Regions from separate parts of the Streptomyces sp. NPDC056480 genome, predicted to be linked through region 1. Evidence: riboswitches for the same ligand, from Rfam matches in the RefSeq annotation. Region 1 holds a riboswitch; each other region holds the start of a gene.
The links. A riboswitch is a leader RNA that binds a small molecule or an ion and turns the genes downstream of it on or off. The one in region 1 is predicted to bind cobalamin.
Positions count from the first base shown of each region.

Region 2: linked by a shared signal. The riboswitch ahead of cobN (cobaltochelatase subunit CobN) and the one ahead of ACFQ79_RS14080 (prenyltransferase/squalene oxidase repeat-containing protein) in region 1 are both predicted to bind cobalamin.
Region 3: linked by a shared signal. The riboswitch ahead of ACFQ79_RS04775 (CoA-acylating methylmalonate-semialdehyde dehydrogenase) and the one ahead of ACFQ79_RS14080 (prenyltransferase/squalene oxidase repeat-containing protein) in region 1 are both predicted to bind cobalamin.
Region 4: linked by a shared signal. The riboswitch ahead of metE (5-methyltetrahydropteroyltriglutamate--homocysteine S-methyltransferase) and the one ahead of ACFQ79_RS14080 (prenyltransferase/squalene oxidase repeat-containing protein) in region 1 are both predicted to bind cobalamin.

Region 1 is NZ_JBHTSA010000025.1:37,677-45,166, reverse strand. Features, by position in the region: gene ACFQ79_RS14085 (SCO2322 family protein) at 1-663, opposite strand, end outside; gene ACFQ79_RS14080 (prenyltransferase/squalene oxidase repeat-containing protein) at 660-1,916, opposite strand; cobalamin riboswitch at 1,993-2,129, opposite strand; gene ACFQ79_RS14075 (MBL fold metallo-hydrolase) at 2,161-3,219, opposite strand; gene ACFQ79_RS14070 (aldehyde dehydrogenase) at 3,442-4,905, shown strand; gene ACFQ79_RS14065 (ferredoxin) at 4,905-5,138, shown strand; gene ACFQ79_RS14060 (hypothetical protein) at 5,242-5,841, shown strand; gene ACFQ79_RS14055 (hypothetical protein) at 5,941-6,480, shown strand; gene ACFQ79_RS14050 (TetR family transcriptional regulator) at 6,628-7,257, opposite strand; gene ACFQ79_RS14045 (glycosyltransferase family 4 protein) at 7,485-7,490, shown strand, end outside.
Region 2 is NZ_JBHTSA010000034.1:41,195-48,684, forward strand. Features, by position in the region: gene ACFQ79_RS17465 (precorrin-2 C(20)-methyltransferase) at 1-640, opposite strand, end outside; gene ACFQ79_RS17470 (precorrin-8X methylmutase) at 637-1,272, opposite strand; gene ACFQ79_RS17475 (cobalamin biosynthesis protein CobG) at 1,287-2,573, opposite strand; cobalamin riboswitch at 2,856-3,004, shown strand; gene cobN (cobaltochelatase subunit CobN) at 3,083-6,694, shown strand; gene abc-f (ribosomal protection-like ABC-F family protein) at 6,691-7,490, opposite strand, start outside.
Region 3 is NZ_JBHTSA010000005.1:177,703-185,037, reverse strand. Features, by position in the region: partial or broken gene ACFQ79_RS04795 (deoxynucleoside kinase) at 1-660, opposite strand, end outside; gene ACFQ79_RS04790 (antibiotic biosynthesis monooxygenase) at 979-1,551, opposite strand; gene ACFQ79_RS04785 (LysR family transcriptional regulator) at 1,740-2,654, opposite strand; gene ACFQ79_RS04780 (aminotransferase class I/II-fold pyridoxal phosphate-dependent enzyme) at 2,727-4,226, shown strand; cobalamin riboswitch at 4,280-4,459, shown strand; gene ACFQ79_RS04775 (CoA-acylating methylmalonate-semialdehyde dehydrogenase) at 4,690-6,189, shown strand; gene ACFQ79_RS04770 (acyl-CoA dehydrogenase family protein) at 6,186-7,335, shown strand, end outside; gene ACFQ79_RS04765 (enoyl-CoA hydratase/isomerase family protein) at 7,334-7,335, shown strand, end outside.
Region 4 is NZ_JBHTSA010000005.1:168,518-176,007, forward strand. Features, by position in the region: gene ACFQ79_RS04735 (FAD-dependent oxidoreductase) at 1-1,652, shown strand, start outside; gene ACFQ79_RS04740 (ATP-binding protein) at 1,733-3,196, shown strand; gene ACFQ79_RS04745 (UBP-type zinc finger domain-containing protein) at 3,193-3,546, shown strand; cobalamin riboswitch at 3,615-3,839, shown strand; gene metE (5-methyltetrahydropteroyltriglutamate--homocysteine S-methyltransferase) at 4,001-6,325, shown strand; gene ACFQ79_RS04755 (enoyl-CoA hydratase) at 6,382-7,167, opposite strand; gene mmsB (3-hydroxyisobutyrate dehydrogenase) at 7,164-7,490, opposite strand, start outside.

The DNA of each region.
Region 1 (7,490 bases):
GCCGAAGGACGGGCCCCCGCCCTCCTCGCCGGCGGTCGCCGACGCGCTCGGCGCGGCCGACGCCGGGGTCTTCCCGGTCCCACCGGTCCCAGCGGTCTCCGCGACCGGCTCGCCGCAGCCCCGCGCGGGGTAGCCGGCGATGCCGCACAGCATGGCCGCGCCGTCGTACCGCAGCGGTTTCGCGACCACGGCGAGCGCCTCCGCGCCCGTCGCGTCCTCACGGACCTGCGCGCAGCCGGCCTCGACCCGCTTCTCCGGCGGGGTCTCGCCGGGCGGCGCGTCCGCCGGGCCGCCGAAGTCGACGACGACCGCGACCCGCTTCGTGCCGTCCTTCTTCTCCACGCCCCCGCAGATCCTCGTGAAGTCGGGGGCGACGGACGGCCGGGAGGTGTCGTTCGTGCCGTTGCTGATCGCGAAGCGGAAGCCGATCGCGTCGCCGTCGGCGGGGCGTGCGGTCGCCGGACCCTGGGTGGCGTACGTCCAGGCCTTCCCGCCGTCGCTCTCCCAGAACGACCAGTAGCGGTAGCCGGCGGCCTGCGCCGGGGCCGCCGCGGCCACGACCGAGCCGAGCGTCAGAAGCGCCCCGGCCGCGGCTCCCGCGGCACGGGAGCCACGCCTTCGTGCACCGGTTCCTCGCGCACCGTCGCCTCGCGAGGCGGTCACTTCTTGCGGCCGCTCACGAGGAAGCCGATGCCGACGCCGACGACCGTGCCGATGCCGATGATCCACCAGATGTCGAAGCCGCCCTCGTCGTCACTCGTGGACGAGGCCGAGGTGTCGGGCGTCTTCGGCGCCGGGCCGGTGGCGTTGAGCTGCTCCACCAGGTCCGCCGCAGCGAACTCGCGCGGGTCCGTCTCCGTCGCCCGCGCGGCCAGGATCAGCTGCGCGTACGCGGCCGGGCCGCCCTTCTTCGCCCAGGCGGCGGAGTTCTTCTCCAGCCACTCCACGGCGGGCTTCGCCTCCTTCGAGGCGCCGGACGCGGCGAGCGCGACGACGGCGTCGGCGGTGTTGCCGATGTCGGGCTGCTCGGTGGTGTCGGTGGCGCCCGGCATCGGCGGCAGGGTCAGGTGGCCGGTCTTCGCGAGGGCCTTCGCCAGGTAGGAGGCGCCGTTGAGCGCGGCCCGCTCGATCGTCGGCTTCGACAGGTCGTTGCAGACCGGCGGCTGCTCCGGCGAGGCCTTGGTGGCGACGACGCTCTTGCCGAGGCCCGCGAGGGTGGCCGCGGCGGTGGCGTCGGCGTTCGCGAGGAGCTTGCCGGCCTTGTCGGGCTGGTACGCGAAGGCCCCCGGGCCCTCCTTGTCCGTGCAGGGCAGCGCGAAGGACAGGAGCGCGTCGTAGGGCGTACGGCCCTCGGCGGAGGTGAACGAGCCGGGCCGCACGCCCGTCGCGGCGAGCGCGCCGACGACGACCGAGGTGGAGTTCGCGTCACTGGCGCCGCCCGGGCTGTAGCCCCAGCCGCCGTCCTTGTTCTGGACGGTGCGCAGCCAGTCGGAGCCCGCCTTGACGGCCTTGTCGACCGTCTCGGGGGAGGCCGACTGCTTCCGGACCGCCCGGAGTGCCTGCACGGCGATCGCCGTGGCGTTGGTGTCCCGCATGGTCTTCGCGTCGCAGGGCGTCGTGGCGTCGGCGCGGTACGAGCTGAACGAGCCGTCCGCGCACTGCTGGCCGAGCAGCCACTCCACGGACTTGTCGGCGGGCTGGAAACCGGTGGCGCGCTGGGCGAGGAAGGCCTGGGACTGGCGCCAGACACCGTCGTACGTCGGGTCGTTCGTGCCGTACAGACCGTCCGGGATCGTGACGGCGGAGGGCGTGGGGGAGGGGGCGGTGCTGGCCGCTCCCGCCACCCCGGCCGCTCCGGTGCCGAGCAGGACGGTGGCGGCTGCGAGCGCGGTGGCGCCGCGGCGGACGGTGTTCATGGGGCCCTCTCCTGCGGCCGGGCACCGGCACGCCTCAGGGGCACCAGGCTCCGGCTCCGTATTCCTCGACGGTGCCGGCGGTCACGTCCCGGACGGGGCATTCCGACTCACGACTCCCCTGTAGGGGTCGTTCACGGTTGCGGGTCAGTGCCGGATTCGCACCGGCTTCCCCCCGTACGGGCATGATGACGACCCGCCCACTCTACCGGCCCGTAGGCCCGCGGCCCGGCGGGTGCGAGGTGCCTCACACCGCCACGTACTCCACGGGGTCCGTCCCCTGCACCGCCTCCGCGCGGCCGAGTTTCACCAGGCGGCGCAGGTGCGCCTCGGCCTCGCTGACGGCGATGTTGCGGGAGCCGTAGGGGATCTGGTCCCAGGGGCGGTTCCACTCCATCCGCACGGCGAGCTGCCAGGGGGTGAGCGGGGTGGCGAGCAGGTCGAGGAGTCCGGTGAGCCGGTCCTCGTGGTGGTCGAGGAGTTCGCGGACCCGGCCGGCGGCGTCGGTGAAGGCGTGCTGGTGGGCGGGGAGGACCTCGGCGACGCCGAGGCGGCCGATGCGTTCGAGGGAGTCGAGGTAGTCGCCCAGGGGATCGGTGACGGTGGAGTCGTCGGGGTCCTCGTACAGTCCGATGTGCGGGGTGATCCCGGGCAGCAGATGGTCGCCGGAGAAGAGCCGGCCGTGGCCGGGCAGCCGGGAGGGGTGCTCCTCCTCCAGGTGGAGGCAGACGTGGCCGGGGGTGTGGCCGGGGGTCCAGATCGCGCGCAGTCGCCGTCCGGGGAGGTCGAGGAGTTCGCCGGGGGCGATCTCCCGGTCGGGGAGGGCGGAGCGCAGCCCGGGCAGGGTGCGCAGCCGGCCGGAGGTGCGGGCGGCCCGCAGCGGGACGAGGTGGTCCTCGGGGGCGCCGACGGCGGCGAGCTTGCGGGCGAGGTAGTCGAGCCAGGTGCCCGGCTCGGCGTCCCGGGTGCGGCGTACGACGTCGGTGTCGGCGGCGTGCATGGCGATCCAGGCCCCGGACGCCTCGCGGACCTTGCCGGACAGGCCGTGGTGGTCGGGGTGGTGGTGGGTGATGACGACGCCGTGGACGTCCGGCACGTCGATGCCCAGCGCGGCGAGTCCGCCGGTGAGTTCGGTCCAGGAGGCCGGGTCGTCCCAGCCGGTGTCGACGAGGACCGGGCCGCGGTCGGTGTCGAGGACGTGGACCAGGGTGTGGCCGAGCGGGTTGTCGGGGATGGGCACCCGGAGCGACCAGACGCCTCCGCCGTGCTCGGTCACCTGGGGCAGCGGTCCCTGTGGAGCGGGCATGGGTCCTCGTCTCTCCGCGGCGGTGCGGGGCGCGCGTTCTCCGTATCTGGAACTGACGATACGTCAGGTGTAGCCCGGGGGAACAGGACTTCGGCCATGGCCGGGAGGGGGCGGGGCGCGGGCGCGGCCGGGGTCCGTCCGGAGCATTGCCCTCGATAACTAGAACTGGTATCAGTTCTGATGCATCGTCAGGGACAACATCTCCTCATGAAGGCGGCGGTCATGACCGAGCTTGTGGAGCACGGAAAGCTGTTCATCGGCGGGGAGTTGACCGACCCGCTCGGCGAGGACGTCATCGAGGTCGTCTCCCCGCACACCGAGCAGGTCATCGGGCGCGTCCCGCACGCCTCCACCGCCGATGTCGACCGGGCCGTGGCCGCCGCCCGCCGGGCCTTCGACGAAGGGCCCTGGCCCCGGATGACGGTGGAGGAGCGGATCGCCGTCGTCAGCCGCATCAAGGACGCGATCGCCGTACGCCACGAGGAGATCGCCCGGTCCATCAGCGCGCAGAACGGCTCCCCGTACTCCTGGTCCGTCCTCGCCCAGGCGCTCGGCGCGATGATGGTCTGGGACGCGGCGATCACCGTCGCCCGCGACTTCACCTACGAGGAGCGGCGCGGCGGCGTCCTCGGCCCGCTGCTCGTCCGGCGCGAGCCGGTGGGGGTGGTCGCGGCCGTCGTCCCGTGGAACGTGCCGCAGTTCACCGCCGCCGCCAAGCTGGGGCCCGCGCTGCTCGCCGGCTGCACGGTGGTCCTCAAGCCCTCGCCGGAGTCGCCGCTCGACTCGTACATCCTCGCCGACATCGCCACCGGGGCCGGGCTGCCCGAGGGCGTGCTCAGCATCCTGCCCGCCGACCGCGAGGTCAGCGAGTACCTCGTCGGGCACCCCGGCGTCGACAAGGTCTCCTTCACGGGTTCGGTCGCCGCGGGCAAGCGCGTCATGGAGGTCGCCGCCCGCAACCTCACCCGCGTCACCCTCGAACTCGGCGGGAAGTCTGCCGCCGTGATCCTGCCCGACGCCGACCTCGCGACCGCCGTCGCCGGGATCGTCCCGGCCGCCTGGATGAACAACGGCCAGGCGTGCGTCGCGCAGACCCGGATCCTCGTCCCCCGCTCCCGGTACGAGGAGATCGCCGAGGCCTTCGCCGCGGCGGCCGGCGCGCTCGTCGTGGGCGACCCGCTCGACCCCGCCACCCAGGTCGGGCCGCTGGTGGCCCAGCGGCAGCAGCAGCGTTCGCTCGACTACATCCGGATCGGCCAGGAGGAGGGCGCCAAGGTCCTCTCCGGCGGCGGCCGGCCGGCCGGGCTCGAACGGGGCTGGTACGTCGAGCCGACGCTCTTCGGCGGCGTCGACAACTCCATGCGGATCGCCCGCGAGGAGATCTTCGGACCGGTCATCTGTCTCCTGCCGTACGGGGACGAGGCCGAGGCCCTGCGCCTCGCGAACGACTCCGACTTCGGGCTCAGCGGCAGCGTCTGGACCGGGGACGTGGAGCGCGGCATCGACTTCGCCCGCGGCGTGCGCACCGGCACCTTCAACGTCAACACCTTCAGCCTGGACATGCTCGGCCCGTTCGGCGGCTACAAGAACTCCGGACTGGGGAGGGAGTTCGGGCCCGAGGGCTTCGGGGAGTACCTGGAGCACAAGATGATCCACCTGCCGGCCGGTTACGAGGGCGGCGCGTGATGGGGGACCGCTGGCACGTCGAGGTCGACCGGAGCGTCTGCATCGGTTCCGGCATGTGCGTGAACCACGCCCCGGACGGTTTCCGCCTCGACACCGCCCGGCAGTCCCACGCACGCGAACCGGAGTCGGACGCGGGGGAGAAGCTGCTCGCGGCGGCCGAGGGGTGCCCGGTGGAGGCCATCATGATCACTCTGGCGGAGGGCGGGGAGCCGGTCTTCCCGCCGGAGGAGTAGCCGGGCCGCCGGCCCCGGGCCGCCGGAACCGCCGCGACCTGCGCGTACCGCGTGTGTGAGACTCCCTCGGCACACGTACGTACGCGCAGGGAGCGGGGCAGTCATGCGGGGTCGGGGCAGGGGCCGGGGCAGAGGGTGGGCGACGGTCGCGAGTGCGACGGCGGCGGTGGTCCTCGGGGCCGGATGCGGGACCGGCGCTGGGGGAGGGGCCGCCGCCCCGGCCTTCGGCCGTGAGGCGGCGCACGCCGAGATCGTCGCCGCCGTGAAGCAGGCGGGGCTGCCGAAGTCCGACCTGCCGGGGGCCGGCGGGCCGGTCCCGACGGGCTCCACGCCGCGCCCCACCCCGTCCACGGACCAGGAGCGGCTCCAGGAGCGCGTCCTCGCCTGCACCGCCTCCTGGCAGTACGTCGGCCCGCCCGTCGACGGATCGCGCGGCGCCCTCGAGAAGGCGGTCACGGCGCTCGTCGCCGAGGACTGGGTCCAGGGCGAGCGCCAGGTGGAGAAGCTCGACGACAAGGGCGGCACCATGCTCCAGCACACGCTCAGGAAGCGGGGCTGGACGCTGTACGCCCGCCACACCGGCATGCGGAAGTCGCTGACCATGGAGATGATCTCCCTGCGGGCGACGGAGAACGCGTGCATGAATCGCTTCACCGAGCAGGAGAAGAAGTCCCTGTTCGGAGAGGACGCCGAACAGGGCTGACGAAAGGCGTCGTTGCGCCCGCCGCCCGTTCCCACGTGCAAAACTGTGCCCTTGAAAACGGGGGCAAGAGGCCGTCGTACGTGCGTCATTGGGAGTGTTGTGCGCAAGGCGAAGATGGTGGCCGCGGCCGCCGGTGTGGTGCTGCTGGTCGCCGGTTGCGGAAGCGAGGGCGGCGCGGACAAGGGCGGCTCGACCTCGGCCGGTTCCTCGGCCGGTGCGTCCTCGACGGGCGGCTCCGGCGGCTCCGGCGGTGAGCGGCTCACCGGGGCCGCGGTCACCGAGGAGCTCACCGGCGCGGCGACCGCGGCCGGCTTCACGCAGGACGGCTCGGGCGAGCAGATTCCGGCCGAGGCCAAGGACTGCATGGTCAGCTGGACGGCCGATGCCGCGAAGGCGAAGGACCCGGCGAAGTCCTACGCGGACACGGTCGCGACCCTGAACAAGGGCGGCTGGAACGAGGAGCGGAAGACCGAGCAGGGCGGCTCGGTGATCAAGTCCCTGAAGAAGAGCAGCTGGCAGCTCCAGGCCAGCAACCACTCCGCCGGCCCGCTGAAGCTGGTCATGTTCGTGGCCGTCGACAGCAGCCCGGAGTGCGCGGCGGCCCTCGCGGCGGCCAACAAGGCCACGCCGTCGTCCTGATCCACCGGCACCCCCCCGCGCCCCCGGCACGTCGGCCGCCGGGGGCGCGGGTGCGTCTCGTGGGCGGCGAGATCGACCGGCCGTCGGCGGCGCGTCCGGTCGGCAAGGCGACCCGGCAGCAAGGCGTCCCGGCAGCGGCGCGACCCGTCAGCGGCGTGCCGCGGCCTCCGGGGCCGTCAGGTCGATCAGCCGGCAGACCGTCTCGATGTCGATCTTCACCTGCGCGATCGAGGCACGCCCCGACAGCCAGGTGATCAGCGCCGAGTGCCAGGTGTGCTCGATGACCCGGACCGCCGAGAGCTGCTCCGGAGTCGGGTGCTCCGTGCCCATCGCGTCCAGGATGATCGCCGTCGTCAGCCGCGACACCGTGTCGACCTCGGGGCTCACCCCGCGGTCCGCGAATGTCAGCGCCCGCACCATCGCGTCGGCGAGCTGCGGCTCGCGCTGGAGCGCGCGGAAGGCCCGCATCAGCGTCTCGGCCACCCGCTCCGCCGGATCGGCGCCCGCCGGCGGCCGCTTCCGCAGGGTCGTGTGCATGTGCTGGAGCTGGTCCTGCATCGTCGCGACCAGCAGGTGGATCTTGGAGGGGAAGTAGCGGTACAGCGTCCCCAGGGCCACCCCGGCCGCCTCGGCGACCTCCCGCATCTGTACGGCGTCGAAGCCGCCCCGCGCCGCGAGCTGGGCGCTGGCGTTCAGGATGCGGCGGCGCCGTGCCTCCTGGCGCTCCGTGAGGGGCGGTGCCGCGGGTCTGTGGTCCGCTCTGATGTCTGCGGTCATGAGGTCCCGTTCCGTGCGGTGGGGAGCGACAGTATGGCGGTGCGGGCGCCGTGGCGCGAATCACCTGTTCCGGCTCTCACCACAGAGCTACCTGCCGGTAGATTCTGTCCTCCTTGAAGGATCAAGAAGATCAGGCCAGAAGATCAAGAACGATCAAGTCTGTAACTTGTTCTAGATTAGCGCGAGCGGTTACGCTCCGGCGAAACCACGCTCGAAGGGGGTCGCGCATGACC
Region 2 (7,490 bases), on a different contig from region 1:
GCTCGCCGGCCATGAACGCCCGCTCCACGTACCGGGCGTCGTCGAGCCGGCCGGCCCGCTCCAGGGCCCGCTTCACGGTGGGGAAGGTGCGGCCGAGCTTCATCACGACCGCCGAGTCGGTGCCCGCGAGACGGGCCGTCAGCTCGTCCTCCGGCAGGGTGCCGGGGATGATCGTGAGGACCTCCTCCGCCTCGCACAGCGGCTCGCCGAGCCGGGCGGCGGCGGCGGACACCGAGGTCACACCGGGGATGACGGTCGTGTCGTAGCGGTCCGCGAGCCGCTTGTGCATGTGCTGGTACGAGCCGTAGAACAGCGGGTCGCCCTCGGCGAGGACGGCGACGGTGCGCCCGGCGTCGAGGTGCGCGGCGAGGCGGGCCGCGGCCTCCTCGTAGAAGTCGTTCAGGGCGCCCCGGTAGCCGCCCGGGTGGTCCGTGGTCTCCACCGTGAGCGGATACATCAGCCGCTCCTCGATGTGGTCCTCGCGGAGGTGCTCGGCGGCGATCGAGCGCGCGATGGACCGGCCGTGGCGGGCCGAGTGGTACGCGATCACGTCGGCGGCGGCGATGGCCTTCACGGCGGCCACGGTCATCAGGTTCGGGTCGCCGGGGCCGAGCCCCACGCCGTACAGCTTGCCGGTCACTTCTGAATCTCCGCTTCGTGGGCGATCGCGTTGATCGCGGCGGCCGTCATGGCGCTGCCGCCGCGCCGGCCCCGTACGACGAGGTAGTCGAGGCCCAGGTCCTGCGCGGCCAGGGCGTCCTTGGACTCGGCGGCGCCGATGAAGCCGACCGGTATGCCGAGGACGGCGGCGGGCCTTCCGGCCCCTTCCGCGACCATCTGCAGGAGGTGGAAGAGGGCGGTCGGCGCGTTGCCGATGGCGACGACGGAGCCTTCGAGGCGGTCCCGCCACAGTTCGAGGGCGGCGGCGGAGCGGGTGGTGCCGAGGTCGGCGGCGAGGGCCGGCACGGACGGGTCCGAGAGGGTGCAGATCACCTCGTTGTCGGCGGGCAGCCGGCGCCGGGTGACACCGCTCGCGACCATCTGCGCGTCACAGAGGATCGGCGCTCCGGCCCGGAGGGCGGCGCGGGCGTTCGTGACGACCTGCGGCGACCAGGCGATGTCGCGTACGAGGTCGGTCATGCCGCAGGCGTGGATCATCCGGACCGCCACCTGGGCGACGTCGGCGGGCAGGCCCGCCAGATCCGCCTCGGCGCGGATCGTGGCAAAGGACTGGCGGTAGATCTCCGCCCCGTCCTTCTCGTAGTCGAACATCCTGTTGCTCTCGCTCATCTCGTCGTGCGGGCCGCGGTCACGGCTTCGGGCAGGGCGGTACGGGGGGTGGGGACGCCGTCCACCAGGTAGTCGCCGCCGGCGGTGGCGAGGACGTCGGTCCAGGCGCCGTGCGGGTGTCCGCAGCGGCGCTCGCACCCGGAGAAGTGCACGGGGAGGACGGGTGCGGGTGCGGGGAGGACGGGGGCGGCGGCGTGCTCGACGGGTCCGGGGTGCCCGGGGTGCCCGGGGCGTTCCGGGAGTCCGCGGGCGGCGTCGGCGCGGACGTCGGCGAGGGACTTCGCGCAGCCGGGCCGCCCGGTGCAGGCGGTGACACCGGCCCAGGGGGAGTCGGGGCGGGTGATCAGCCCGGCCGCGTCGAGGGCGGGCAGCCGGTCGGCGCCGGCCCCGGCCACGACGACCCCGCGCCAGGGCGTGAGCCGGACCTCGTCGGCGGGGAGCAGCGCCCGGAGCTGGGCGGCGGTGAGCCGGCCGAGCGGGGCGAGTACGGAGAGGGCGGCGGGTCCGAGGACGCCGGGAGAGAGGGGAGGGCCCTGGGGGAGTTCCGGCGCGGGTACGGGCTCCGCCGTCACCCCGGACTCCGCCACGTCCACCGCGTACCCCTCCGGGAGCTCCCGGACCCGCCAGGCCCCGGTGCCGGCCTTCCGCGCCGCGGCCAGGAACCCGCCCGCCACCGCCAGGGCGGCGCCGGGCGCGTCGGAGTTCGCGAGGCGGACGGCCCGTCCGCCGACGTGCAGCTCGGCCTCTCCGCCGCCCACTGCGACCAAGGTCACATCCCCGCCGAGCCCGGCGACGTCACCGCGCCCGTCGTCGAGGACGAAGAGGAACCGGCCGGAAAGCGCCGCCGCCCAGGGCGCGGAGCGCAGGTGGCTGTCCAGCTCGCGGGCCCACAACTGCACGTCGGCGGCGCCGAGTCCGTCGAGGCCCGAGGCGGGGGAGGCGACGATGTTGCGGACGCGTTCGTGGGTGGGGGAGGGCAGCAGTCCCGCCGCGTCGAGGAGCGCCGCCAGCTCGGCCCCGCAGTCGTCGGCGAGGCCGCGCAGCTCTGCGTTGCCGCGCGAGGTGATGCTGAGCCGTCCGTCACCCAGCGTCTCCGCCGCGTCCGCCAGGGTCTCGACCTGACGAGACGTCAAACGGCCGCCTGGCAGGCGGAGTCGGGCGAGGCGGCCGTCGTCGGCGGAGTGCAGGCGCAGCGCCCCGGGGCACGCGTCGCCACGGTCCCGTATGCGAGCTTCGCCCGGGTCGGGCGTCGGGGGCGGGGTGGGCGGCATGGCGGCGAGCATACCGACGGGTCGCCGGGCGGCCACCGGGCACGATCCGGCCGCCGGAGCGGCCCGCCCATCGGCCGTGGGCCCGCCGACCGCGGGGGCGGAGGCCGGTCGGGTTCGGGGGCGGTGGCCGGTCGGTCCGGCGGCGGAGGCCGGTCGGGTTCGGGAGCGGAGGCCGGTTGGCCCGGGGCCGGAAGCGGGCCCGGTGCACGATCCCGCCCGCAGGTGATCCGCAGGTGATCCGCAGTGTGATCCGGCAGACTCCGCCACCCGGCCCGGCCCGTCGACCGCACGATCTACTATGCAGACGGCATGGGGTCCCAGGACCCCGGGGAGGAAGCCCGGTGAGAATCCGGCGCGGTCCCGCCACTGTGAGCCCGTATCGGACGTGCCTCGGCACGAACCGGAACGGGTGAGTCAGGAACTCCCTTCCCCAAGCTCTCGGCTTCGCTCGAGCAAGGGGAGGCCCCAACCCACACGACCACCCGGGGCGCGGACAACCCCGAGGAAGGCCTGCGCTCGCCATGCTTCTGCTGCTGTCGCACTCCGACACCGACCTGCTCAGCGCCCGCGCGGCCGGCGGCCCGGTGGAGTACCGCTTCGCCAACCCCTCCCGTCTCCCCCTGGCCGAGCTGACCGGCCTCCTCGCCGAGGCCGAGCTCGTCGTCGTACGGCTCCTCGGCGGCCTCCGCTCCTGGGAGGAGGGCCTCGACGCGGTGCGCGCCGCCGGGAAGCCGGTGGTCGTCCTCAGCGGTGAACAGGCCCCCGACGCCCAGCTGATGGAGGCGTCCACCGTCCCCGTCGGCGTCGCCACCGAGGCGCACGCCTACCTGGCGCACGGCGGTCCCGCCAACCTGGAGCAGCTGGCCCGCTTCCTCTCCGACACGGTCCTGCTCACCGGGCACGGCTTCGAGTCCCCGGCGGCCGCCCCCACCTGGGGCCCCCTGGAGCGCACCGCCCGCACGACGGCCGGCCCGACCATCGCCGTGCTCTACTACCGCGCCCACCACATGAGCGGGAACACCGCCTTCGTCGACGCGCTCTGCGCGGCGATCGAGGACGCCGGCGCCCAGGCCCTCCCGCTGTACGTGGCCTCGCTGCGCGCCCCCGAGCCGGAGCTGCTCGACCGGCTCCGCACCGCCGACGCGATCGTCACCACCGTCCTCGCGGCGGGCGGTACCAAGCCCGCCGAGGCGCAGGCCGGCGGCGACGAGGAGGCCTGGGACGCGGGCGCGCTCGCCGCCCTCGACGTGCCGATCCTCCAGGCGCTCTGCCTGACCGGTTCGCGCGCCGCCTGGGAGGAGAACGACGAGGGCCTCTCCCCGCTGGACGCCGCGAGCCAGGTCGCCGTCCCCGAGTTCGACGGCCGGCTGATCACCGTGCCGTTCTCCTTCAAGGAGATCGACGAGGACGGGCTGCCCGCGTACGTCGCCGACGCCGAGCGCGCCGCCCGCGTCGCCGGGATCGCCGTACGGCACGCCCGGCTCCGGCACATCCCGAACGCCGAGAAGAGGCTGGCGCTCGTCCTCTCCGCGTACCCGACGAAGCACTCCCGCATCGGCAACGCCGTCGGCCTCGACACCCCCGCCTCCGCCGTCTCGCTGCTGCGCCGCCTGCGCGAGGAGGGGTACGACTTCGGGCCGGTCGAGGACCTGCCCGGCCTGGTCTCCGGCGACGGAGACGAGCTGATCTACGCCCTCATCGAGGCCGGCGGCCACGACCAGGACTGGCTGACGGAGGAGCAGCTCGCCAAGAACCCGGTCCGCATCCCGGCCGCCGACTACAAGCGCTGGTACGCGACGCTCCCCGAGGAGCTGCGGACCCATGTCGAGGAGCACTGGGGTCCGGCGCCTGGCGAGATGTTCCTCGACCGCTCGCGCAACCCCGAGGGGGACATCGTCCTCGCGGCCCTCCGCCGCGGGAACCTGCTGGTCCTCATCCAGCCGCCGCGCGGCTTCGGCGAGAACCCGATCGCGATCTACCACGACCCCGATCTCCCGCCGTCCCACCACTACCTGGCCGCCTACCGCTGGATCGCCGCCCGCGCCGAGGACGGCGGCTTCGGCGCCGACGCCATGGTGCACCTGGGCAAGCACGGCAACCTGGAGTGGCTGCCCGGCAAGAACGCCGGCCTGTCCGCCGCCTGCGGCCCCGACGCCGCGCTCGGCGACATCCCGCTGATCTACCCGTTCCTGGTCAACGACCCGGGCGAGGGCACCCAGGCCAAGCGCCGCGTGCACGCCACGCTCGTCGACCACCTGGTGCCGCCGATGGCCCGCGCCGACTCGTACGGCGACATCGCGCGCCTGGAGCAGCTGCTCGACGAGTACGCGCAGATCTCCTCGATGGACCCGGCGAAGCTGCCCGCGATCCGCGCCCAGATCTGGACGCTGATCCAGGCCGCCAAGCTCGACCACGACCTGGGTCTTGAGCAGCGTCCGGAGGACGACGGCTTCGACGACTTCCTGCTGCACGTCGACGGCTGGCTGTGCGAGGTCAAGGACGCCCAGATCCGTGACGGTCTGCACGTCCTCGGCGGCGCCCCGGAGGGCGAGGCCCGGGTCAACCTGGTCCTCTCCATCCTGCGCGCCCGCCAGATCTGGGGCGGCACGCAGGCCCTGCCCGGGCTGCGCGAGGCCCTCGGTCTCGACGAGTCGGCCGCGACCCGCACCACCGCCGACGAGGCGGAGGCGAAGGCCCGCGAGCTGGTCGAGGCGATGGAGGCGGCGGACTGGTCCGTGGACGCCGTCCCGGCGGTCGCCGCCGCGTACGGCTCCGAGGTGCACGCCGTGCTCCGCTTCGCCTGCGAGCAGGTGGTGCCGCGGCTGGCCGCCACCACCGACGAGCTCGGCCACGCCGTGCACGCCCTGAACGGCGGCTTCGTCCCGGCCGGCCCGTCCGGTTCGCCGCTGCGCGGCCTGGTCAACGTCCTGCCGACCGGCCGGAACTTCTACTCGGTCGACCCGAAGGCCGTGCCGTCCCGGCTCGCCTGGGAGACCGGTCAGGCGCTCGCCGACTCGCTCCTCGAGCGCTACCGCACCGACAACGGCGAGTGGCCGACGTCCGTGGGCCTCTCCCTGTGGGGCACCAGCGCGATGCGCACCGCCGGCGACGACGTCGCCGAGGCGCTGGCCCTGCTGGGCGTCCGCCCGCTGTGGGACGAGGCCTCGCGCCGGGTGAACGGCCTGGAGCCGATCCCGCTCGCCGAGCTGGGCCGCCCGCGCGTCGATGTCACCTTGCGCATCTCGGGCTTCTTCCGGGACGCGTTCCCGCACGTCATCGGTCTCCTCGACGACGCCGTGCGGCTGGTCGCCGGCCTGGAGGAGGAGTCCGCCGAGGACAACTACGTCAGGGCGCACGCCCAGGCCGACCTCGCCGAGCACGGCGACGAGCGGCGCGCCACGACCCGCATCTTCGGCTCCCGGCCGGGCACGTACGGCGCGGGCATCCTCCAGCTGATCGACTCCCGCGACTGGCGCACCGACGCGGACCTCGCCGAGGTGTACACGGTGTGGGGCGGTTACGCGTACGGGCGCGGGCTCGAAGGGCGCCCGGCGCGCGCCGAGATGGAGACGGCGTACAAGCGGATCGCGGTGGCCGCGAAGAACACCGACACCCGCGAGCACGACATCGCCGACTCCGACGACTACTTCCAGTACCACGGCGGCATGGTGGCGACCGTCCGCGCGCTCAAGGGCACGGCGCCCGAGGCGTACATCGGCGACTCGACCCGCCCCGAGACCGTCCGCACCCGGACGCTCGTCGAGGAGACCTCCCGGGTCTTCCGCGCCCGTGTGGTGAACCCGCGCTGGATCGAGGCGATGCGCCGCCACGGCTACAAGGGCGCGTTCGAGCTGGCGGCGACCGTCGACTACCTCTTCGGGTACGACGCCACGACCGGCGTCGTCGCCGACTGGATGTACGACAAGCTCACCCAGGAGTACGTCCTCGACCCGGAGAACCAGGCCTTCCTGAAGGAGGCCAACCCCTGGGCCCTGCACGGCATCGCGGAGCGGCTCCTGGAGGCCGAGTCGCGCGGCATGTGGGAGAAGCCGGACCCGGAGACCCTGGCCGCGCTGCGCCAGGTGTTCCTGGAGACCGAGGGCGACCTCGAAGGCTCCTCCGACGAGGACTAGGTCCTCACGGTCCGTACCAGGGCGGGGGCCGGCGCCAGTTCCAGGCGGCGGCCCCGGAAGCCCTCCCTGAGGCGCCGGTCGTGGGTGACCACGACCAGCGTGCCCGGGTAGTGCGCGAGCGCGGCCTCGATCTCCTCCACGAGCGCCGGGGCCAGATGGTTGGTCGGCTCGTCGAGGAGGAGCAGATCGGCCGGTTCGGTGACGAGACGCGCCAGTTCGAGTTTCCGGCGCTGTCCTGTCGACAGATACCGGACCGGGGTCGTCAGGTCTCCGGCGGAGAAGAGGCCGAGGGCGAGCAGTTCGTCCGTGCGATCGGCTCCGAAGGCCTCGCCCACCGTACGGGGGTCGGTGGGCGGGGCCGTCTCCTGGCGCAGCGTCCCCACCCGGGCCGGTACCGCCACCGTGCCCGCGTCCGGGGCGAGTTCACGGGCGAGCACCTTCAGGAGGGTGCTCTTCCCGGCGCCGTTGGGCCCGGTGACCAGGAGGCGCTCGCCCGCGTCGAGGTGCAGGGCGTCGAGCCGGAGCCGGCCGTCCACGCGGATTCCGGCGAGGTCGACGGGCGCGCCCTCCCCGCTGGGTTCCGCGCGGAACCGCAGCGGTTCCGGGGGCGCCGGCACCGGGTCGGCGGTCAGCCGGGCGAGCCGCTCGCGGGCGGCCCGGATCCGGCTCATCGCCCCGTGCGCCCGTGACCGGGCCCGGAAGGCGCCCGCCCCGCTGAACGCGGCCGGTGCCTTGCGCGGGATGGCCGAGAACCGGTCGATGTTCGTGTCGGCGAGCGTCCTGTACCGGGCGAGTT
Region 3 (7,335 bases), on a different contig from region 1:
GGCGCGCCGGGTGGCCTCCGTCAGCGCGTTCCTGACCTCCTGGGCCACGCGGGCCGCGTCCTCGGCGTTGTTGACGATGTCCGTGTGGTTCATGTCGATGACGAGGACGTCGCTGGCCGAGTAGTGCTTGTGCACCCAGTCGTCGTAGCCGGACCACAGGGTCCGGTAGTACGCGACGAGGCTCTCGTCCTGTTCAAAGTCGCGGCCGCGCAGCCCGATGCGGTGCAGCACGGTCTCGAAGTCCGCCTTGAGGTAGACCATGAGATCGGGAGCCTTGCGGTAGGGCAGGCCGTCGATCTCACGCATCATCTCGTCGAGCAGCCCCTCGTAGACCTGCATCTCGAGGGAGCTGATCCGTCCCAGGTCGTGATTGACCTTGGCGAAGTACCAGTCCTCGTAGATGGACCGGTCGAGGACGTTGTCCCCCCGCTTGTACGCCTCCTTGATCGCGGCGAAGCGCGTCTGGAGGAAGTACAGCTGGAGGAGGAAGGGGTACCGCTTCGCCTGGATCTCCTCGGGGCTCGCCGTGTAGAAGAGGGGCAGGATCGGGTTGTCCTCCACGCTCTCGTAGAAGACGTCGCTGCCCAGCTCCTTGGCGATCAGCTCGGCCACGCTCGTCTTGCCGATTCCGATCATGCCGCCGACGCAGATCACGGACATACCTCACTTCTCCCTGGGGGTCTTCTCTAGCGTGGGCGGGTGAGCCGGGTGAGCTGGGAAACCCGCACCAATGAGACGCACGCCGGCGGTCACCCGATTCCCTGGGATCTTTGTGATCAGCGTCATGTGGTCCCGTCCGGACCGAGGCCCCGGGGGGCCGCTGTCCCGGACCGGCCTGACCGTTCCGCGGCCGCCGCGCGCAGCGACGAGCCGCGGTCCTGAGGCCGCCCTGAATTTTAGATGACGAATGGGCCCCGGATGGGCCGGTCCGCGGGCGCCCGGCTCACCGCCCCCGAAGCGGGGAGCCGCCCCGGCGGGCTACGGCGTGAGCCAGCCGCGCAGCAGCCTGCTCACGGCGGGCATCGCGACGTAGGTCATGAGCACGTTGAACACACAGGCGACGATCGCGCTGCTGAGCAGGAGGGGGAGACCGGTCAGCCGGGGGATGAGGAGGAGGCTGCCCAGGAGCGAGATCGGGTAGATCGCCAGGGTCGCGCTGATCGCCATCTTCCACCGGGGCGGGGCCGGCCGCGTCGAGCCCGGCTTGGCGAACCAGGTCTCCATGCCGGTCAGCGTGCGCCGGGCGATCTCCGTGTGGTGATGCCCCTCGCAGCCGGCGAACCAGGCTGCCCGCTCCGGGGACTCCTGCCAGGCCCGGCACGCCGCCTCGTCCCGGAAGCGGTGAACGAGGAACCACGGGGCGTCGCCGCCGGAGGAGCGGAAGAGGCCGTATCCGAGGTGCCCCGGGAAGGCGGCCGCGCTGTCGAGGATGCCCCGGGCCCACAGCTCGAAGGCCGCTTCGTAGCCGGGCTCCACCCGGCGGGCTATGAGGAGGGTCACCTCGCCCGTGTCGGCGGGGACGGTGGCGTGCTCAAGGCTGATCGCGGTCATACGAACTCCATCTGATCTCACCGCGCCCGGCCGTACTCTACGCAGGGAACCGCCGTGGGTGGTGTCCGGCTCGCTCGCCCGGGAGACGAAGTGGTCGTCCGCTTCACCGCCATGTGCGCCGGCGTCACCGCGTCACCGCGTCATCCCCTCACCGCGTCACCACGTCACCGCGTCATCCCCTCACTGCGTCACTGCGCCCAGCGTCCCGCGATCAGCGCGGCCTGCTCCCGCAGCGCCGAGACCAGCTCCTGGGCGGCCTGGTTCGACGCCGAACGCGGGACGGCGACGCTGATCTCCCGCGCCAGGGCCGGTCCGGCCGGCGGGCGTACGGCCAGGTCGGGGCGCGGTGCTCCCAGCGCGAGCCGGGGGATGAGCGCCACACCCGTCCCGGCGGCCACCAGGCCCTGGACCACCGCGTAGTCGTCGGTACGCAGCGCATGCAGCGGCTCGAACCCCTCCTGGCCGCAGGCCCACGCCAGTACACGATCGCACGGGTCGTGCGGGTCGGCGGCGCCCACCCACGCCGCGTCGCGCAGATCGGCGAGCGGGACCCGGTCCAGCGAGGCGCACGGGTGGTCCTCCGGCATGACCAGGAGGAGGGGATCGGACAGGAGCGGATGGACCTCGACCTCCTCCTCCAGGTCGAGGCGGTCGCCGGGCTGGGAGAAGACAAGGGCGGCCTGGAGCTCCCCGGCGCGCAACGCGCGCAGGAGCAGGGGGAGTTCGCCTTCGGTGAGCGAGATGTGGACGCCCTGCCGATGGAGGCGCTTGACCGCCGGCGCGAGCAGCAGGGCTCCGGCCGTCGGAAACGTGCCGATGTGGATGGTGCGCATGCCGCGCTCGGCGAGGTTGCGCACCTCGAGCTCGGCATGGCGGAGGCGTTCGAGCACGGCCTCGGCGTGCGGCAGCAGGGTCTCGCCGAGCTCGGTCAGGGTGGCGCCTCGCGGTCCGCGCTGGACGAGCCGGGCGTCGAAGTGCGCTTCCAGGGAGGCCAGGTGGTGGGTGATCGTCGGCTGGCTGTAGTGCAGCGCACGGCCGGCGGCGGCCAGTGATCCCTCCTGGGCGATGGAGCGGAGTACCTGGAGATGTCTCACGTCGAGCATATAGAGATCCTATGGAGGGTCCACGAAAAGTCCACCGTTCCTCAATGGCTTGAGGACTGTCACGCTCCCGGGGTGAACACGCGAACGACCGATCACCGCACCCCGATCCCCACCGATCCCGGCTCCGGCCAGCTGTCCGCCCCCTTCGCGGAGGCGGTGCTCGCCCATGCCGCACGGGACTGGCTCAGGCTGAACGTCCCCGGCCATGCCGCCGCCCCAGGATCGGACCTCGCCGGGTTCTTCGGCTCGCGGGTCACGGCCCTGGACTTCCCGCCGCTGCTCGACGGCATCGACCTCGGCGCGGACACCCCGCTCGACAAGGCGCTCGCGCTCGCCGCGGAAGCCTGGGGCGCCCGGCGCACCTGGTTCCTGACCAACGGCGCGTCGCAGGGCAACCAGATCGCCTCGATGGTGGCCCCCTCGCTGGGCCGCACGCTCGTCGTGCAGCGCAGCGTGCACTCCAGCGTGATCGACGGGCTCGTGCTCTCGGGCATGGACGCGGTCTTCGTCCAGCCTTCGGTCGACCGCGAGCAGGGCATCGCCCACGGCGTGACCGCCGCGGACGTGGCGGCGGCACTGGAGCGGACGCCCGACGCGGCCGCCGTGTACATCGTCTCCCCGAGCTACTTCGGCGCGGTCGCCGACGTGCGCGCCCTCGCGGACACCGCCCATGCCGCCGGAGTCCCCCTGATCGTCGACGAGGCATGGGGATCCCACTTCGGCTTCCACCCCGCGCTTCCCGCGGGCGCGCTCTCCCTGGGCGCGGACCTGGTGACGTCCAGTACGCACAAGCTCGCGGGCAGCCTGACGCAGTCGGCGATGCTGCACGTGGCGGAAGGCCCGTTCGCGGACCGGCTCGAAGCGCTGGTGGACCGGGCGTTCCGGCTGGTGCAGTCCACCTCGGCCAGTGCGCTGCTGACCGCGTCCCTGGATCTCGCGCGCAGGAGCCTGGTCACCGACGCCGTGGCGACGGCGGCGTCGGTCGAGGCCGCCGACGAGGTCCGGGGCGTCGTGCGGGCGCTCGGCCGGTTCAGGGTGGTGAGTGACGGCTTCCCCGCCTTCCCCGACATCGTCGGCTTCGATCCGCTGCGGATCGCCCTCGACACCCGCGCCGGCGGGATCACGGGCCACGAGGCCAGGCGGCTGCTCTTCCGGGACCACCGGGTGATGGTCGAGGTGGCGACCGACGCGGCGATCGTCGCCGTGATCGGCGCGGGCTTCGTCCCCGACACGGACCGGTTCCTCGAAGCCCTGCACACCCTGCCGTCGCCGCTCACCGGATCCGGCACCGACCCGGCGGCCGTGCCGCACCTGCCCGTACCCGGCCCCGCGAAGCTCACGGCCCGCGAGGCGTTTCTGAGCCCGACCCGGGTGCTGCCCGCGGAGCGGGCCGTCGGACGGATCTCCGCGGACACGCTGGCCGCGTACCCGCCCGGCATCCCCAACGTCCTGCCGGGCGAGGTCATCACAGCCGAGGTCGTGCGCTTCCTCCAGCGGACCGCGAGCGCACCGAACGGCCATGTCCGCGGGGCGCTCGACCTGAGCGTCACCAGGCTGCGCGTCGTCGACTGAGACGCCCGCCCCCCCGGGGTGGGGGGTGGACTTACTAGGACGTCCAACTATATGTTCGTGGACAAGCCCGCGGTGCAGGGAAGCCGGTGTGAATCCGGCGCGGTCCCGCCACTGTGACCGGGGAGTGTGCTCTTCAGCAGATGAGGCCACTGACGGAATCCATCCGTCGGGAAGGCCGGAGAGCGCGCGCTGATCCGGGAGTCAGGATACCGGCCGTGGGGTGTTCCGTGTTGTCCACGAGGATGGAGCAGACACGCATGGCACCGGTACGTGACCACGGCCCAGGTGATCCGGCGGAGTACCCGAACCCCGAGGCCCTGTCCTCGCGTTCGTGACTCGACGGAGGCGTCCTCGCCTCCCCCTGTCCCGCGGGAGGACCCGCGTGCGCGCACCCCGATCGGTGCCGTGCTCGCTCTCCTCGCCGCGCCCTCCTCGGATCCTCACCTGACGAGAGCAGGCTTCGATGGTCCGCGAACTCACCCATTTCATCGGCGGAAAGCACACCACCGGCACCTCCGGTCTCTTCGCCGACGTGTACGACCCCAACACCGGCGCGGTCCAGGCCAGGGTCCCCCTGGCCGGACGCGTCGACACCGAGGCGGCGATCGCCGACGCCGAGACGGCCCAGCAGGAGTGGGGCCGGTGGAATCCGCAGCGACGCGCACGCGTCCTGCTGCGCTTCCTCCAACTCGTCGAGGGCGAAAGGGACTCCCTGGCCCGGCTGCTCTCCGCCGAACACGGCAAGACCGTCGCCGACGCCCACGGCGATCTTCAACGCGGCCTGGAGGTGGTCGAGTTCGCCGCCGGGATCCCGCACCTCCTCAAGGGGGAGTTCACCGACAACGCAGGCACCGGCATCGACGTGCACTCGCTCCGCAGCCCACTGGGAGTCGTCGCCGGGATCACCCCCTTCAACTTCCCCGCGATGATCCCGCTGTGGAAGGCCGCACCGGCCCTGGCCTGCGGGAACGCGTTCATCCTCAAGCCGTCCGAGCGTGACCCCTCCGTACCCCTGCGGCTCGCCGAGCTGTTCCTGGAGGCCGGGCTCCCGCCCGGCGTGCTCAACGTCGTCAACGGCGGCAAGGAAGCCGTCGACACCCTCATCGAAGACCCCCGCGTCCAGGCCCTCGGCTTCGTCGGCTCCACCCCGATCGCGGCGCACATCTACGCCACCGCCGCCGCGCACGGCAAACGCGCCCAGTGCTTCGGCGGCGCCAAGAACCACATGATCGTGATGCCCGACGCCGACCTCGACCAGGCCGCCGACGCGCTGATCGGCGCCGGCTACGGGTCCGCCGGCGAGCGCTGCATGGCCATCTCCGTCGCCGTCCCGGTGGGGGAGGAGACCGCCGACGCGCTCGTCGCGAAGCTGAAGGAGCGCATCGCGGGCCTGCGGATCGGCACCTCCGACGACCCGGACGCGGACTTCGGTCCCCTCGTGAGCCGCGACGCCCTCCACCGGGTGAACCGCTACGTCGGCATCGGCGTCGCCGAGGGAGCCGAACTCGTCGTAGACGGACGGGAGTTCACTCTCCCCGGTCACGAGGACGGATTCTTCGCCGGACCCTCGCTGTTCGACCGGGTCACCCCCTCGATGAGGATCCACCAGGAGGAGATCTTCGGCCCCGTCCTGTGCGTCGTACGGGCCGCGGACTACGAGGAGGCCCTGCGGCTGCCCAGCGAGCACCCGTACGGCAACGGCGTGGCGATCTTCACCCGGGACGGCGACACCGCCCGCGACTTCACCCGCCGCGTCAACACCGGCATGGTCGGCGTGAACGTCCCCATCCCGGTCCCCGTCGCCTACCACACCTTCGGCGGCTGGAAGCGCTCCGGCTTCGGCGACCTGAACCAGCACGGCCCCGACTCCATCCGCTTCTACACCCGGACCAAGACCGTCACCTCGCGCTGGCCCTCCGGGGTCAAGGAAGGCGCGAGCTTCACCATCCCGACGATGGGATGAGCGCCGTGACCACCCTCACCGAGGACCAGCTCGCCCTCGCCGAAGTCACCCTGGACTTCGCACAGGAGCAACTCGCCCCGCACGCCGTGGCCTGGGACCAGGACAAACACTTCCCCGTCGACGTCATCCGCAGGGCCGCCGCACTCGGCCTCGGCGGCGTCTACGTACGGGAGGAGCACGGCGGCTCCGGACTCACCCGGGCCGACGGCGTCCTCGTCTTCGAGACCCTGGCGACCGGCTGCCCCTCCATCGCCGGCTACCTCTCCATCCACAACATGGTCGCCTGGATGATCGACCGGTACGGAGACCCCGCCCAGCGTGCCCGGTGGCTGCCCGGCCTCTGCTCCGCCGAGACCCTGGGCAGCTACTGCCTCACCGAACCCGGCGCCGGCTCGGACGCCGCCGCGCTGCGGTCCCGCGCCGAACGGGACGGCGGGCACTACGTCCTGACCGGAGTGAAGCAGTTCATCTCCGGCGCCGGGGTCTCCGACGTGTACCTCGTCCTCGCCCGCACCGGTGGGGACGGCCCCCGCGGGATCTCCGCCTTCGTCGTCGAGCGCGACGACCCCGGAGTCTCCTTCGGCGCCGACGAACGCAAGATGGGATGGAACGCCCAGCCCACCCGCCAGGTGGTCCTCGACGGCGTGCGGATCCCCGCCGACCGGCGCCTCGGCGCCGAGGGCGAAGGCTTCCGCATCGCCATGCACGGTCTCAACGGCGGCCGTCTCGGCATCGCCGCCTGCTCCCTCGGCGGCGCCCGGAGCGCCCTCGACCGCAGCCTCACCCACCTCGCCGACCGCGAGGCCTTCGGCGCGCGACTGCTCGACGCCCAGGCCCTGCAGTTCCGGCTGGCCGACATGGCCACCGAACTCACGGCCGCCCGCGCGCTGGTACGGCAGGCCGCCGAGGCCCTGGACCTGGGTGACCCGCAGGCGGCCCAACTCTGCGCCATGGCCAAGAGGTTCGCCACCGACACCGGGTTCTCGGTCGCCGACCGGGCGCTGCAACTCCACGGTGGATACGGCTACTTGAGCGAGTACGGCATCGAGAAGATCGTCCGGGACCTGCGGGTCCACCGGATCCTGGAAGGAACCAACGAGATCATGAACGTCATCGTCGCCCGCGGCCTGACGGAGCACCTGCGAT
Region 4 (7,490 bases), on a different contig from region 1:
GGACCGTCATCCTGACGGTGGACGACGACCCGGGAGTGTCCCGTGCCATCGCCCGCGACCTGCGGCGCCGCTACGGCGGCGGCTACCGTATCGTGCGCGCCGAATCCGGCGAGTCCGCTCTCGAAGCGCTCCGTGAGCTGAAGCTGCGGGGCGATCTCGTCGCCGTGATCCTCGCCGACTACCGCATGCCGCAGATGAACGGCATCGAGTTCCTCGAACAGGCCCTCGGCGTGTACCCGGGGGCCCGGCGCGTCCTGCTGACCGCGTACGCCGACACCGGCGCCGCCATCGACGCGATCAACGTCGTGGACCTCGACCACTACCTGCTCAAGCCCTGGGACCCGCCGGAGGAGAAGCTCTACCCCGTCGTGGACGACCTCCTGACGGCCTGGCGCGCCAGCGACTACCGCCCGGTGCCCGCGACCAAGGTGGTCGGTCACCGATGGTCGGCGCGGTCCTCGTACGTACGCGAGTTCCTGGCCCGCAACCAGGTGCCGTACCGCTGGTACTCCTCCGACGAGCCCGAGGGCCGGCGCCTCCTCGACGCGGCCGGCGCCGACGGCCGGCGGCTGCCCCTGGTGATCACGCCGGACGGCACGGTACTCGTCGAGCCGGACGCGCCCGAGCTGGCCGCCCGGGTCGGGCTCGCGACGACCCCGGCCGCCGACTTCTACGACCTCGTCGTCATCGGCGGCGGCCCGGCCGGACTCGGTTCGGCGGTGTACGGGGCCTCCGAGGGGCTGCGGACCGTGCTGGTCGAGCGTTCGGCGACCGGCGGACAGGCCGGTCAGAGCTCCCGGATCGAGAACTACCTCGGCTTCCCGGACGGCGTCTCCGGCGGGCAGCTCACCGAACGCGCCCGCCGCCAGGCCACCCGCTTCGGTGCCGAGATCCTGACCGCACGCGAGGTCACGGGTCTGGAGGTGAACGGCGCGGCCCGCGTCGTCCGTTTCTCGGACGGCACGGAGGTCGCCGCCCACAGCGTCATCCTCGCGACCGGGGTGTCCTACCGGCAGCTCGTGGCACCGGGCTGCGAGGACCTGACCGGACGCGGTGTCTACTACGGCTCCTCCCTCACCGAGGCGTCCTCCTGCGAGGACCAGGACGTGTACATCGTCGGCGGCGCGAACTCCGCCGGTCAGGCCGCGGTGTTCCTCGCGCGGGGCGCGAAGTCGGTGACGCTCCTCGTGCGCGGGGAGTCGCTGGCGGCGTCGATGTCGTACTACCTGATCCAGCAGATCGATGAGGCGCCGAACATCACCGTGCGGCCCCGGACGGTCGTCGACTCGGCGCACGGCGAGGAGCACCTGGAACGGCTGACCCTGCGTGATGCCGCGACCGGCGCGACCGAAGTCGTGGACGCCCAGTGGATGTTCGTCTTCATCGGGGCGGCCCCGCTGACCGACTGGCTCGACGGGACGGTGCTGCGCGACGAGCACGGGTTCATCCTGGCCGGGCCCGACCTCACGCCGGACGGGCGGCCGCCGGCCGAGTGGGCCCTCGACCGGCCGCCGTACCACCTGGAGACGAACGTCCCGGGTGTGTTCGTGGCGGGCGACGCGCGCGCCCAGTCCGCGAAGCGCGTCGCCTCGGCCGTGGGCGAGGGCGCCATGGCCGTGATGCTCGTCCACCGGTATCTGGAGCAGTCATGAGCGGACAGGACAGGGGCGCGCAGGGCATGGGCGGGCAGGGCATGGACGGCGCGGGCGGCTCGGACGCGGGCGGCGAGGTCATGCCCTGCGACCGGCACGAGATCGGCTCGTTGTTCCTGTTCGAGAAGCTCTCCCCCGAGCAGCTCTCCCGGCTGTGCGCCGAGGGACGGGTGGAACGGTTCGGGCCGGGGCCCGTCTACACCGAGGGCGACCCGGCCACCTGCTTCTACGTGATGATCGAGGGAACCGTCGTCCTGTACCGCCGGGTCGGCGGCGACGACGTGGAGGTGAGCCGCACCTCGCAGCGCGGCGTGTACGCGGGGGCCATGCAGGCGTACCTGGGCGACCGCGTGCCCCAGACGTACAACAACTCCATGCGCGTGACCGAGCCCACCCGGTTCTTCGTCATGCCCGCGCAGTCGTTCGCGGACATCATGGCCGAGTGGTTCCCGATGGCGGTGCACCTCCTCGAAGGGCTGTTCTTCGGCTCCAAGAACACCCAGCGCGCCATCGGTCAGCGCGAACGGCTCCTCGCGCTCGGCTCGTTGTCCGCCGGACTCACCCACGAGCTGAACAACCCCGCCGCGGCGGCCGTCCGGGCGACGGCGTCGCTCCGGGAGCGGGTCGGCAAGATGCGGCACAAGCTGTCCGTCATCGCCAAGGGGCCCTACTCCCGGGAGGCGCTCGCCGACCTCATCGAGATCCAGGAGCGCACCGCGGAGCGGGTCGCCAAGGCGCCGGTGCTGAGCCCGCTGGAGGCGGCCGACCGGGAGGACGAGCTCGCCGACTGGCTGGAGGACCACGGCATCCCGGAGGGCTGGCGCATCGCGCCCACCTTCGTCCAGGCCGGTCTGGACACGGACTGGCTGGAGCAGGTGGCGGCGACCGTGGCCGACGACGTGCTGCCCGGGGCCGTCGGCTGGCTCAACTACACGGTCGAGACGGAGCTGTTGATGGACGAGATCGACGACTCCACCAACCGCATCTCCCACCTGGTGGACGCGGCCAAGCAGTACGCGCAGCTGGACCGCGCCCCGCACCGCGAGGTCGACGTCCACGAACTGCTCGACAGCACGCTCCTGATGCTGTCCGGCAAGATCGGCAACCGGGTGCGCGTCGTCAAGGACTACGACCGTTCCCTCCCCGACGTGCCCGCCTATCCGGCGGAGCTGAACCAGGTGTGGACCAACCTCATCGACAACGCGGTGTCCGCCATCGGGAGCGACGGCGGCGACGGCACCCTGACGGTCCGCACGGCCCGGGAGGGCGACCGGCTGCTCGTGGAGTTCCGCGACACGGGCCCCGGCGTCCCCGAGGAGATCCGCAGCCGCATCTTCGACCCCTTCTTCACGACCAAGCCGGTCGGCGAGGGCACCGGTCTCGGCCTCGACATCTCCTGGCGGATCGTCGTGAGCAAGCACCACGGAAGCCTCCAGGTCGAGTCCGTCCCGGGCGACACCCGGTTCCAGGTACTGCTGCCCCTGACCGCCGCCGACCCTACGGATACCCCTGACACCACTGACACCGCGGAGGAGCGCTCATGACCGAGATCGAGGGAATCGACCCGAGCGTCCCGCCCGCCGGCCCCGGCTGCGGGGACTGCGACGCGGTGGGCGGCTGGTGGTTCCACCTTCGGCGCTGCGCCCAGTGCGGGCACATCGGCTGCTGCGACTCCTCCCCGGCCCAGCACGCCACCGCGCACTGGAAGTCCACCGGGCATCCCCTCGTCCAGAGCTTCGAGCCGGGCGAGAGCTGGTTCTGGAACTACGCCACCGACGACCTGTACGACGCGGGTCCCGCCCTGGCCCCGCCGGACGGCCACCCCGCCGGCCAGCCGGCCCCCGGCCCGGCCGACCGCGTCCCGCAGGACTGGCGGCAACACCTCCACCGATGAAGGCCGCCGAAGTGCGGTCGTCGCGTTCCGGCATGCGGTCAGGGGTGTGCGGTAGGCCCTCGTCCGCCTAAGGTGGCCGTGCAGCTGGTTCGCCCCGTCCGCCAGGCGGGATGCGTCGTAAGAGGGAACCCGGTGGGAATCCGGGACTGCCCCGCAGCGGTGAGCGGGAACGACCGCCGTCATACGCACTGGGCCCGGACGGGTCTGGGAAGCGACGGCCAGTAGGTGCCCTCCGGTCGATCCGGAGAGCGTGCCCGCGAGTCCGAAGACCTGCCCGTTGCCCGCGCGCGGACGATTCCGTGTGCGGAGATCCCGGTGACCTCGTGGGCGGGTCGGCGCGCATATCGAGCGGCACGTGCGGCTTCCCGCGTCGTGGTCCGCCGGTCTGTCCGTTCCTTCGCGTCCGCGTCCCGTCTCCGGGGCGCTCAGGACACATCTCGCGAAGGAGAGTTCCGTGACACCGAAGCCCGCGGCCGCGGCAGTACGAGCCACCGTGTACGGGTACCCCCGCCAGGGGGAGAACCGTGAGCTGAAGAAGGCCGTCGAGGGGTACTGGAAGGGCCGTGTCGACGCCGGCGCGCTCCGGGAGACCGCGGCCGAGCTGCGCCGGTCGAACTGGCGGCAGCTGACCGAGGCCGGTCTCCACGAGGTGCCGACCGGTGACTTCTCGTACTACGACCACGTCCTGGACACCAGCGTGATGGTCGGCGCCGTCCCCGACCGGCACCGTGCGGCCGTCGAGACGGACGCGCTCGACGGGTACTTCGCGATGGCCCGCGGCACCCAGGACGTCGCGCCGCTGGAGATGACCAAGTGGTTCGACACCAACTACCACTACCTGGTGCCCGAGCTGGGACCCGACACCGTGTTCACCGCCGACTCCCGCAAGCAGGTCGCCGAGCTGAAGGAGGCCCTCGCGCTCGGCCATGCCGCCCGGCCGGTGCTCGTCGGCCCCGTCACCTACCTGCTGCTCGCCAAGCCCGCGCAGGGCGCGGCTCCGGACTTCGAGCCGCTGACCCTGCTGGACCGTCTGCTGCCGGTGTACGCGGAGGTGCTCGCCGATCTCCGCGCGGCCGGGGCCGCCTGGGTGCAGCTGGACGAGCCCGCGCTGGTGCAGGACCGGACACCGGCGGAGCTCGACGCCGTCGCCCGCGCCTACCGTCGACTGGGCGGCGCCACCGACCGACCGAAGCTGCTCGTCGCCTCCTACTTCGGGCGGCTCGGGGACGCCCTGGGCGTGCTGGCCAAGGCGCCGGTCGAAGGGCTCGCCCTCGACTTCACGGACTCGGGCGCCGCCAACCTGGACGACCTCGCCGGCGTCGGCGGGCTGCCCGGCAAGCGCCTGGTGGCGGGTGTCGTCAATGGACGCAACGTCTGGATCAACGACTACCAGAAGTCCCTGGGGACCCTCGGTACCCTCCTCGGGCTCGCCGATCGGGTGGACGTCGCCGCCTCCTGCTCCCTGTTGCACGTGCCGATCGACGCCGCCGCCGAGCGGGAGATCGATCCGCAGATCGCCCGCTGGCTCGCGTTCGCCCGCCAGAAGACCGCGGAGATCGCCGTCCTGGCGCGCGGGCTCGCCCAGGGCACGGACGCCGTCGCGGCCGAACTCGCCGCGAACCGCGCCGATCTGGCGTCCCGAGCCGGGTCCGCGCTCACCCGGGACCCCGCCGTGCGGGCCCGTGCCGCCGCCATCACCGACGCCGACGGGCGGCGCTCGCAGCCGTACCCGGTACGGACCGTGGCCCAGCGGGCCCAGCTGGGCCTTCCGCTGCTGCCGACGACGACCATCGGTTCGTTCCCGCAGACGGGCGAGCTGCGCGTCGCGCGGGCCGATCTGCGGGCCGGCCGGATCGACGCCGCCGGTTACGAGGAGCGGATCAAGGACGAGATCCGCGAGGTCCTCTCCTTCCAGGAGAAGACGGGGATCGACGTCCTGGTGCACGGCGAGCCCGAACGCAACGACATGGTGCAGTACTTCGCCGAGCAGCTCACCGGCTATCTGGCCACCGAGCACGGCTGGGTCCAGTCCTACGGCACCCGCTACGTGCGGCCGCCGGTCCTGGCCGGGGACATCTCCCGCCCCGAGCCGATGACCGTGCGCTGGACGACGTACGCACAGGCGCAGACGTCGAAACCGGTCAAGGGCATGCTGACCGGTCCGGTGACCATGCTCGCCTGGTCCTTCGTACGGGACGACCAGCCGCTCGGGGACACCGCGCGGCAGGTGGCGCTCGCGCTGCGCGACGAGGTGAACGACCTGGAGGCGGCCGGGACTTCGGTGATCCAGGTCGACGAACCCGCGCTGCGCGAGACGCTTCCGCTGCGCACCGCCGAGCACGCCGCCTATCTGGCCTGGGCGACCGAGTCCTTCCGCCTCACCACCAGCGGCGTGCGGCCGGACACCCAGATCCACACCCACATGTGCTACGCCGAGTTCGGGGACATCGTCCGGGCCATCGACGACCTCGACGCGGACGTCATCAGCCTGGAGGCGGCCCGCTCCCACATGCAGGTCGCCGACGAACTCGCCGAGCACGGCTACCCCCGCGAGGCCGGACCCGGCGTCTGGGACATCCACTCCCCGCGCGTCCCGAGCGCCGGGGAGGCGGCCGCCCTTCTCCGCAAGGGACTTGAGGCCATCCCCGCCGAGCGCCTCTGGGTCAACCCCGACTGCGGGCTGAAGACCCGCGGCTGGCCGGAGACCCGGGCCTCGCTGGAGAACCTCGTCGCGGCCGCCCGTGAGGTGCGCGCGGAACTGGCCTCCGGGAGGCCCTGATCCCGTGGGTCCGGGCCGGGCGCCGTCGGCGCCCGGCCCGGGCACGGGGCCGTCCGTCAGCGGTGGGTGAAGTCCGGGCGCCGCTTGTCCACGAAGGCGGACATGCCCTCCTTCTGGTCGGCGGTCGCGAACACCGCGTGGAACAGCCGGCGTTCGAAGCGGACGCCCTCGGCCAAGGTGGTCTCGAAGGCGCGGTCGACGGCCTCCTTGGCCATCATGGCGACCGGCTTCGACATCCCGGCGACGGTCTCGGCGACAGCGAGGGCCTCGGAGAGGAGCGCGTCGGCCGGGACGACCCGGGACACCAGACCGGCCCGTTCGGCCTCGACGGCGTCCATGGTGCGGCCCGTCAGGCAGAGTTCCATGGCCTTGGCCTTGCCGACGGCTCGGGTGAGCCGCTGGGATCCGCCGATGCCCGGGATCACGCCCAGCTTGATCTCGGGCTGGCCGAAGACGGCCGTGTCGGAGGCGAGGAGGATGTCGCAGAGCATCGCCAGCTCGCAGCCGCCACCCAGGGCGTAGCCGGAGACGGCCGCGACGGTGGGGGTACGGAGGTTGCCGAGCCGGTCCCAGGCGGTGAACCAGTCGGTGAGGTACATGTCCATGTACCCCTGGGGCTGCATCTCCTTGATGTCCGCTCCGGCCGCGAAGGCCTTCGGGGAGCCGGTGAGGACGATGCAGCCGATGTCCGGGTCGCGGTCGAGCGCCTCGGTGGCGGCCACGACCTCGTGCATGACCTGGAGGTTGAGGGCGTTGAGCGCCTTCGGCCGGTTGAGGGTGAGCAGCGCGGTGCGGCCGCCCGTACGCTCGACGGTGATCGTCTCGTGGTCGGTGCCGGTCATGCGGTGGTCGTTCCCTTCGGTGCGTCCGCGGCCGTGTCGCGGAGGACGTGGACGATGCCGGAGAAGTCCTGGGCCGCGCCGTCGCCCGCCGCGAAGGCGGCGTACAGCTCGGCGGCGCGCGGGCCGAGCCCGGCGTCGATGCCGGCGGTGCGCAGGGCGTCGGCGGCGAGTCGGAGGTCCTTGGCCATGAGCGGGGCCGCGAACCCCGGGCGGTAGTCCCGGTTGGCCGGGCTCGCCGGAACGGGCCCGGGGACGGGGCAGTTGGCGGTGAGCGCCCAGCACTGGCCGGAGGCGGTGGAGGCGACGTCGTAGAGGGCCTGGTG